DNA from 2 places in the Photobacterium sanguinicancri genome. Region 2 is predicted to be linked to the other one. Evidence: riboswitches for the same ligand, from Rfam matches in the RefSeq annotation. Region 2 holds a riboswitch; the other holds the start of a gene.
What was found. Region 2 has a riboswitch for thiamine pyrophosphate ahead of thiD (bifunctional hydroxymethylpyrimidine kinase/phosphomethylpyrimidine kinase). Riboswitches for the same ligand answer to the same signal wherever they lie in the genome.

Region 1 (4,218 bases), 430 kb from region 2:
TTGATTAATAAAAGGTGAACTCTGGTTTCCTACCATATCATTATTACTTCCTGTTTTTTGACTAATAATAACCACAACAAAATGTGAGTACAGGAAAAAATGATGAATCCATTAAGTTATACCCTTCACACCTTGAATGCGCAGCAATTGCTAGTTGAACCAGAGATCAGACCAACCACGGCCCATAAAAGCCACAATCGCATGGGCTTATACTTGGTGATCTTTGTGGTTGGTGTTGTCGTGGGGCTGCTGTATTAGATCTTATGCCTGATCAGTAATCAAATTGGACTAAATCAAAGAAGGCCCTTTATTACTCCTTTGCTCATGATTGATTTCAGGCTTGGTTTGTTATCGAGCAAGAGGTAAACAGTTGACACCAAGCGGTAAAGACTCACACTGTGTTATAAAGTATCATTTTGAAGTGATAGCTAACTTTTTAAATGTAACAACCATATAGCGCAGGGTAGAGGTATGAATAACGTGGTGAACCACTGTAAAGTTTGTGTTCAGGCTGAGGCAAATTAAATGGCAAAGTTGTTGAAGATTTTGCTGACTCTTTGCGTGATAGGGCTCTTGATATTTAGCTATTTCGGCTACCAGACATATCGAGCATTAACCTATATGAGAAACGATATGGGTTGGTTATGGATAAACAGCCAACTGATTAGCCCTGATACCACCGCGATGCAGAGCGCGCGTACACCGCATACTAAACAGCTGGTATTTCGCCAAGTCGATGTGGATCGTCAATTGGTTATCTACCTGAACACCACTTATGACGGCGATTTTCTTTTTACCTTCATTAAGCAGACGCCATGCAGCGCTTTGTCGCCTTATCAAGGAATGCTGAGCGTGAACAATGAACCAAACCAACAGATCATGTTCGATTGTCATGAGCCGAACACGGTGGTTTATAGAATAGCGAAACGTAAGTTCAGTCAGCTGCACTTAACTACGCCTGATTTCGATTTTGATTTGGATCTTAAGCAGTGGAACCCTAAAGCACTCAAAAAAGATGACTTCATGCAGCACAATTATGAGTTTTTTCAAAAGCATACCACAGAAAAGATTTATCCATGGAATAGGGATTAGGTAGCGGATATTGAGCGCTTGAAATTAAGCAGAGAAAAGCCCCGTTTCATGTTATGAGTGAAGCGGGGCTTTTTTATTAGCTATCTCAATAGACATTGAAGTTCAGATTTTCGTGGATTATTTAAAGGAAGCTTGGGGTAGACTCGGGGCTGGCCCGGGACAGCACAGCGCTAGGGAACACTGAGTACTCAGCGAAGACTAAAACATGATTTAGTTTTATCTGTTGTTCTTTCAATGAGCTTGTTACTATTCGAAAAGATAGTCGGGGGGCCGAAAGGCTGAGATCGCATGTTGCGAGACCCGTAGAACCTGATTCAGTTAATACTGTCGTAGGGAACTATATGTCTAGCGAATGATGGTTTGATTTATATTTATCAACATCCTTGGCTCGGCTGGACCAAGATATGCCAATCCAGCCCCAGCATTCATATCAGTTTCTTCCCTCAGGTTCTTCCTATCCGTTACCGCAATTGATAATGGCAATCGCTGAGGGAAAACATGAACACACAAACCATCATTAACGCTCTGCATGCAGTCCGTGAGCAGAAACCACTGGTTGTGAACCTGACCAACTATGTCGTAATGAACAATACTGCCAATGCGCTACTGGCCATTGGTGCTTCGCCGATCATGGCACATTCTCGTGAAGAAATGGCGGAAATGATGTCTTTTGCTGGTGCTTTGGTCATTAATATCGGCACATTGGACAGCGAATGGGTGCCACGTATGGTGTTCGCTGTCGAGCAGGCAAATATTCATAATAAAACGATAGTGCTTGATCCTGTTGGCTGTGGTGCTAGCCGCTTACGAACAGACACCTCCCGCCAGCTTGCCAAAGCAGCTAATAAGTTGATTATTCGAGGCAATGCTTCTGAAATCATTTCCTTGGCAGGTGAAAAAGGGCAAAACAAAGGCGTTGATGCGCTTGATAGCACGGAAGCGGCAGTGGATGCGGCGCGTTTCCTGAGCCGAGAATATCAATGCAATGTTGTTATTTCAGGTGAGATTGATTTTGTTGTCACCAATGAAGGACAGAGCCAGCTACGTAATGGTCATGCCATGATGCCTTATGTAACAGGGATGGGGTGTACTCTCAGTGCACTGACTGGTGCTTTTGCGGCTATCGGAGAAGAGACGGGATTAGCAGCCGCGGCGATACTTGGCGTAGCGGGCGAAATCGCAGCCGAACAGTCGAAAGGCCCAGGTAGCTTGCAGTGTAATTTGCTCGATACCCTGTATCAGCTTGATGAAGAAACGTTAATCCAGCGTCTGAAGCTGGCTTAGTTTGGCAGGCCTAGTTTGGGAGGCTTAGTTTTGGAGGCTTAGTTTTGGAGGAAATAATGCGTTCGTGTCGTTTATATCTGGTGACTGATGATCTGCAAGATCTTGAAACCATGAAAACGGTGGTCAAAGAAGCCGTCATTGGCGGTGTGACTATGGTACAGGTTCGAGAAAAGCATGGTGATGTACGTACTTTTATTGAAAGAGCCTTAGCCGTTAAAACGATTTTGCAGGACACTGGGGTTCCACTAATTATTAATGATCGTGTCGATGTGGCCTTGGCTGTAGATGCCGACGGTGTACATCTGGGCCAGTCAGATATGCCAGCTAACATCGCACGCCAGCTGATTGGTAAAGACAAGATACTGGGACTGTCGGTTGAAAATGAACAGCAACTGGTTGAAGCCAAACATTTACCTATCGATTACATCGGGCTGAGCGCAATCTTTGCGACCCCGACGAAAACCAATATACAAAAAGAGTGGGGCATTGACGGGCTGGCGAATGCCGTCGCGCAAAGCTCCTTACCTATAGTGGCAATCGGCGGGATTAATGCATCAAACCTTGATGCGGTTATAGCGACAGGCGTCGACAGTATTGCACTGGTTTCGGCAATTTGTCATGCCGAATGCCCGAGAACAGCAGTACGCAACTTGATTGGATAAGCTAATACCCGCAGATTTTTTGAAAAAGTTTGTGGGTATAAAACTAATGTAATTTGGTTATCGAAATCTAGGGCGGCAGTGTTTCCAAGTGTTGCCCATTAAATTCCGTAATCCGTCTCGAAAATTGCGGCAGAGATCATGAGAATACTTCATTCTAGATTTTTAATTCGGCGCGAATTTACCTCATTTATCACAGATATTTAAATGGAACGTGCTAACCGTAATCGAGATAGGCTGGAAGTGAGGAGGCTTGTTTTGATGCTAATACGTTTCGGGAGTAATCGTTTTAACTTGTTTATGGACAGAAGTGAGTTTCGGAAAAGCAAGCATTAGCAAATCATAAATTGGCGCAGGTATGGTAAGTCATTAAACTCGTATCCAAAACTACTGGGCGGATCAACCCAACCGAAATTAAATACGCGGCTTGCGCAAAAGTTGACCGAAAAGTGTAGATACTAGTCATTGCCATGGAGATTATTAACTTACTCATTTTAATTTATCCAGTTTTTTGAATAAGCTTTCTGCGACATTCAATCGCTTTAAGTCATGAAATTTATCGGCCCAGCGAAAAAATTGAACTTTATTATTTTAGTTCAGTCATATTGCTACGTTTACCATCACATAGACATCTGTAGTTTAGATATGCTCTCAAGTCGAAACACACATAAACTAACTCGTAACGCACTATTATTAGTGGGTTGGGTTATCTGTTTCTGTCTCGCCAGTAATATGAGTTTTATCCAAGGTTGTAAAGTAAACTATGGCAATAGTGATTCTGCGATTTCTACTGTTCTGCAGGCAAACAATATTGGTGATGGTAGCGGCTTTATTGATGGTGCATCTCAATCTCAATCTCAATCTAAAGACGGCCAATCTGTCCATAAATGTGACTTATCAGAACACCTGATAAATTTTGATCACCACCAAGTCAATGATCAAGCTATATTCACGTACTTCATACTCGTTGTAGTCGTATTGTGGCTGCTAAGTACTGTCCCGTATTTCCCTCCATTCACTGAGCCAATCCTTCACAAGGGTAGGCGGATCCATCTCAAGGTTTGTGTCTTTAAAGAATGAGAATAAGAGCGTTTAACTAACACTCATATTATTCATTTTTTAAGGAAAAATTAGACATGCCTAAAAGCAAAATGTCATTGCACTTTGTTGTGCTTTGGCTATT
Region 2 (4,218 bases):
CCGATTCAACAGAACCGTCAGTTCTCGCGTGTACCAGGCAGTGCGCCGCTGTTAATACCCAATGGCTATCAATGATGGTTCCGCCGCACATCGGGTGCTCATTACTCACACTTAACCGAAGTGATGCCATCCATGGGTTTTCGGCAATGCTTGTATCACTGCCATCAATGATTCGAGGGGCAACCTCAAACTCTTGTGCATAAGAAGGAAATGAAACACCAGCTATTCCTAGCCCGATAGCTAGACAAATTGTCTTTTGAAACATGATTTTCTCACTACTAACATCCTTTTATTAGCAGAATCTAATCATATTAGTTACAAGCTCTAATCATCATTCCACCTGCTTTGCGAGATAAATCATTAAATAGAGTACAAACTTTACAACCTGTTATTACTAATAGTTATGTTTGCCGAACTTTGCCAAAAAAAAACCGTACACAGTATGTACGGTTATCTTTAGTGAAAATCAACACATTGAAAACACGTTTATGGGCAAGCAACTGCCTCAATATTTACTTGATTCAATCCCTGAATGCCTAACTCTGTTGCCAACGTTGGAAAAAACTTAGCATTCTCGTAAGCAGATTTAATATCAGTAATGTCAATCTTGTACACTTTCAGGTTCAATTGCTTCATTTCAGTCGGTGTACAGCTTTTCCCATCTTCGAAACACACTGGGTTAGTGGTATCAATTTTTGCGCATGATGACGAATGTGTGCCAATGCCGTAATTATCTAAATCACTTTTTGTTCCATTCGGAAACACATCTGGCAAAATATTCGCAAAATGGCTATCTGTTACCGCATAAGTACCATCATCTAAGCCAGTAACACCTTCAACATTTATGCTCTCGACTGCAAATACTTTAGTTTTGCCTGATAGAGTGTCTTTGATTTCTTCTTCTGTGCAGCCAAATAGGGCTACTAAGCTGATAAGTACAATGGCCTTTTTCATGTTCATCCTTTTTGTATGTTTTAATTATGTTGGTTGCTTGCTACTAAATATCGGCTAATTATGCTGTTTCTTGATAGGTTCATCATCAATTAACTGCATTTTTTTACTTTTGAACCATTTATGCTTTACTAAACCGTATGTCGCTACAATATAATTGTGTGATATATGCCCATATGCCTTCCAAATTCACTAAATGGTGGCATAATACGGCCTCACAAAATCTACGGACAATTTCTAATGACTATTGAAAATATTCTAAAACAACGCAGCGAATCTAAGTGTGAGCTTTGTTCTTCAGACAGCAACCTAAGTGTTTATGAAGTACCAGCATCACCGGATCAAACTGCAGGTTGTTGTGTAATGGTTTGTGATACTTGTCGTGGACAAATCGAAGATGCAGATACTGTTGAAGCTAACCACTGGCGTTGTCTAAATGACAGCATGTGGAGCCAAACTCCAGCTGTTCAAATCGTGTCTTACCGCATGCTTAACCGTCTTGCGACATCAGAATCTTGGGCTCAAGACCTTAAAGATATGATGTACATGGAAGAAGATATGGTTGAATGGGCTGAAAAAGGTATCGCTCTTGAAGAGCTAGAATCTATTCAAACTGTTGATGTTAACGGTACACCGCTTCAAGCTGGCGATAACGTAACTGTGATCAAAGATCTTCCAGTTAAAGGTTCTAGCCTAGTAGTTAAACAAGGTACTGCGGTACGTGGCATTCGTATGAATGACAACCCACTTCACATCAGTGGTAAAGCTGCAGGCACGACTATGGTGCTTATCGCTGCTTACTGTAAAAAAATGTAATTCAAACGAATTCATTATTTAAAGGCGCTTATTTAGCGCCTTTTTGCTATCTGCTCTCCGCTAGCCACTGACAGTAATAAATCACCTCTTCTCGATTTCGAAGCCTCAGTTAGCAACCATTCAAACTGATTAACACAGTACTCTTCTGCTATGTTTTTTCTATTTTACTCATGATTAATACCAATTAATCTAGGGTAAGGGGTAGATGATCCGTGCGATTACGTTATAATCCCAGCCATACAAAATGCTAAACATATTGATATTTTCAGTATGTTATTGAAAGTTAGTCGGGGGGCCTTAGGCTGAGACTGCAAGATACGATGAGTATCAAATGCGGGACCCGTTGAACCTGATCCAGTTAACACTGACGTAGGGAACTAACAGCTGTGTCCCCTATTTCGATCACTCAAGATCGCTCTACAGGCACCTGTTATCCCTATATCAATTTTTAGGGATAAATTATGGTAACGCCATCTAAAACACCAATTACTTTAACCATCGCAGGCTCAGACAGTGGCGGTGGTGCCGGTATTCAAGCTGATATAAAAGCAATTTCTGCCACAGGTGGTTATGCTTGTTCTGTTATCACTGCGCTAACCGCTCAAAATACCCTAGGTGTCAGCGGTATATTTGCCATACCACCTGAATTTGTTGAACAACAACTTGATGCTGTCTTTTCTGATTTAGATGTAAAAGCAGTCAAAATCGGCATGTTAAGCGATACTAAGATCATCGCAATGGTGGCCAAAAAACTTCAACAATATCAGCCGAAACACCTAGTTATTGACCCTGTCATGGTCGCCACTAGCGGTGATTTATTATTACAGCAAGATGCTATTTCTACGCTGAAAGAAACCCTACTCCCCCTTGCCGATGTTATCACCCCTAACCTACCTGAAGCTGCAGCATTGCTAGGCTGTACAGTGCCTCAAACCGAAGCTGAGATGGATGCGTTAATCGAAGAAATGCGACAGCTCAATACAAAGACCGTCTTATTAAAAGGCGGACATTTAGAGCAAAGTGAGACCAGTACCGATCTGCTCATCACCGCCGATGATGTTTATCGTTTTAGCACCCAGCGCATTCAAACCAATAATACTCATGGTACAGGCTGCACGCTTTCAGCCGCAATTGCCTCTTACCTTGCTCAAGACCATGATTTAGTCACGGCAGTTACTCACGCTAAAGGCTACATTTCACACGCCATATCCCATGCTGATTCGCTACAAATAGGATCGGGGCACGGCCCAGTTCATCACTTCTTTGCTGGTCATTTTGATCCAACGGCATAAGAAGTATGAGATCAGATATGACAACTCTAATTCAGCCATTACCCACACAAGCAGGTGTCGCAGTGACACTCACTCAGTGTCAATTACGCTATAACACCAGTGATAAACCGCTCTTTACACAGCTAAACCTCACGCTACCAAAAGGCCAGTGGAGTTGTATTTTAGGTAAAAGTGGTTGCGGTAAAACATCGTTATTACGCTTATTGGCAGGCTTACTGGATGAACAAGCCGATTGGCAAGGCGTATTAACGGCATCTGACCAGCAACCCATAGATGATCGCGTGGCATACATGGCGCAGCAAGACCTGCTGTTGCCTTGGTTATCGGTACTTGAGAATGTTTGTTTAAGCTCTCGCTTTAACCCAGAACAATCCGCAGAAAGTAGCCAAGTTCGGGCGTGTGAATTACTTAACCATGTGGGCCTTGGCGATCATATCCATGCTCGCCCTGAAAGCTTATCAGGCGGTATGCGCCAACGCGTTGCACTTGCCCGCACACTACTGCAAGACAAGCCGATTGTGTTAATGGATGAGCCTTTTTCGGCGTTAGATGCCGTGACACGCCATAAATTACAAACGCTGGCCGCGACCTTATTAAAAGATAAAACCGTCTTGTTAATCACCCATGATCCACAAGAAGCGTTACGGCTTGGTGACCAAATATTGCTGATGTCGGGTTCACCCGCGACCATGGTCTCGCTCCCTACCCCACAAGGTCAGGCTCCGCGTAATTACAGCGCAGAACTCGCACAACACCAACAAAGTATTATCACGCGTTTGGAGCAAGATTATGGTTAATCATCCTCAAATTGCTTTACAAAAAGCGGCTTTGCAGAAAACGGGGCGACCAAAAAACAGACAAGCAAAATCGTGGACGAATGCGGTATCACACCCTGTGATTCGTCTGATGATCAGCACAGCTATCATCGTGGGATTATGGCAATTAGCGGTTGTTGTATTTGAACTACCCAGCTTTATTCTACCGACACCTCTGGCTGTTTTTTACAAACTGCTTCAGCGCTATGACGTGTTGTTTTATCACGCATCAGTCACCGCATCTGAAGTCTTATTAGGGCTGTTACTTGGGCTATCAATGGGGCTCATATTTGCATTGCAAATGCTATTGTTTGATCCGCTAAGACGTTGGTTATTGCCTATTT

Region 1: linked by a shared signal. The riboswitch ahead of thiM (hydroxyethylthiazole kinase) and the one ahead of thiD (bifunctional hydroxymethylpyrimidine kinase/phosphomethylpyrimidine kinase) in region 2 are both predicted to bind thiamine pyrophosphate.

What each region holds. Positions count from the first base shown of each region.
Region 1 is NZ_AP024851.1:1,430,456-1,434,673, reverse strand. It holds gene OCU87_RS23345 (SgrR family transcriptional regulator) at 1-36, opposite strand, end outside; gene OCU87_RS23340 (hypothetical protein) at 100-258, shown strand; gene OCU87_RS23335 (hypothetical protein) at 622-1,092, shown strand; TPP riboswitch at 1,346-1,445, shown strand; gene thiM (hydroxyethylthiazole kinase) at 1,591-2,376, shown strand; gene thiE (thiamine phosphate synthase) at 2,433-3,038, shown strand; gene OCU87_RS23320 (protein-disulfide reductase DsbD family protein) at 4,172-4,218, shown strand, end outside.
Region 2 is NZ_AP024851.1:1,003,351-1,007,568, forward strand. It holds gene OCU87_RS21500 (S1 family peptidase) at 1-265, opposite strand, end outside; gene OCU87_RS21505 (hypothetical protein) at 487-954, opposite strand; gene OCU87_RS21510 (PhnA domain-containing protein) at 1,192-1,767, shown strand; TPP riboswitch at 2,046-2,160, shown strand; gene thiD (bifunctional hydroxymethylpyrimidine kinase/phosphomethylpyrimidine kinase) at 2,229-3,059, shown strand; gene OCU87_RS21520 (ABC transporter ATP-binding protein) at 3,077-3,856, shown strand; partial or broken gene OCU87_RS21525 (ABC transporter permease) at 3,951-4,218, shown strand, end outside.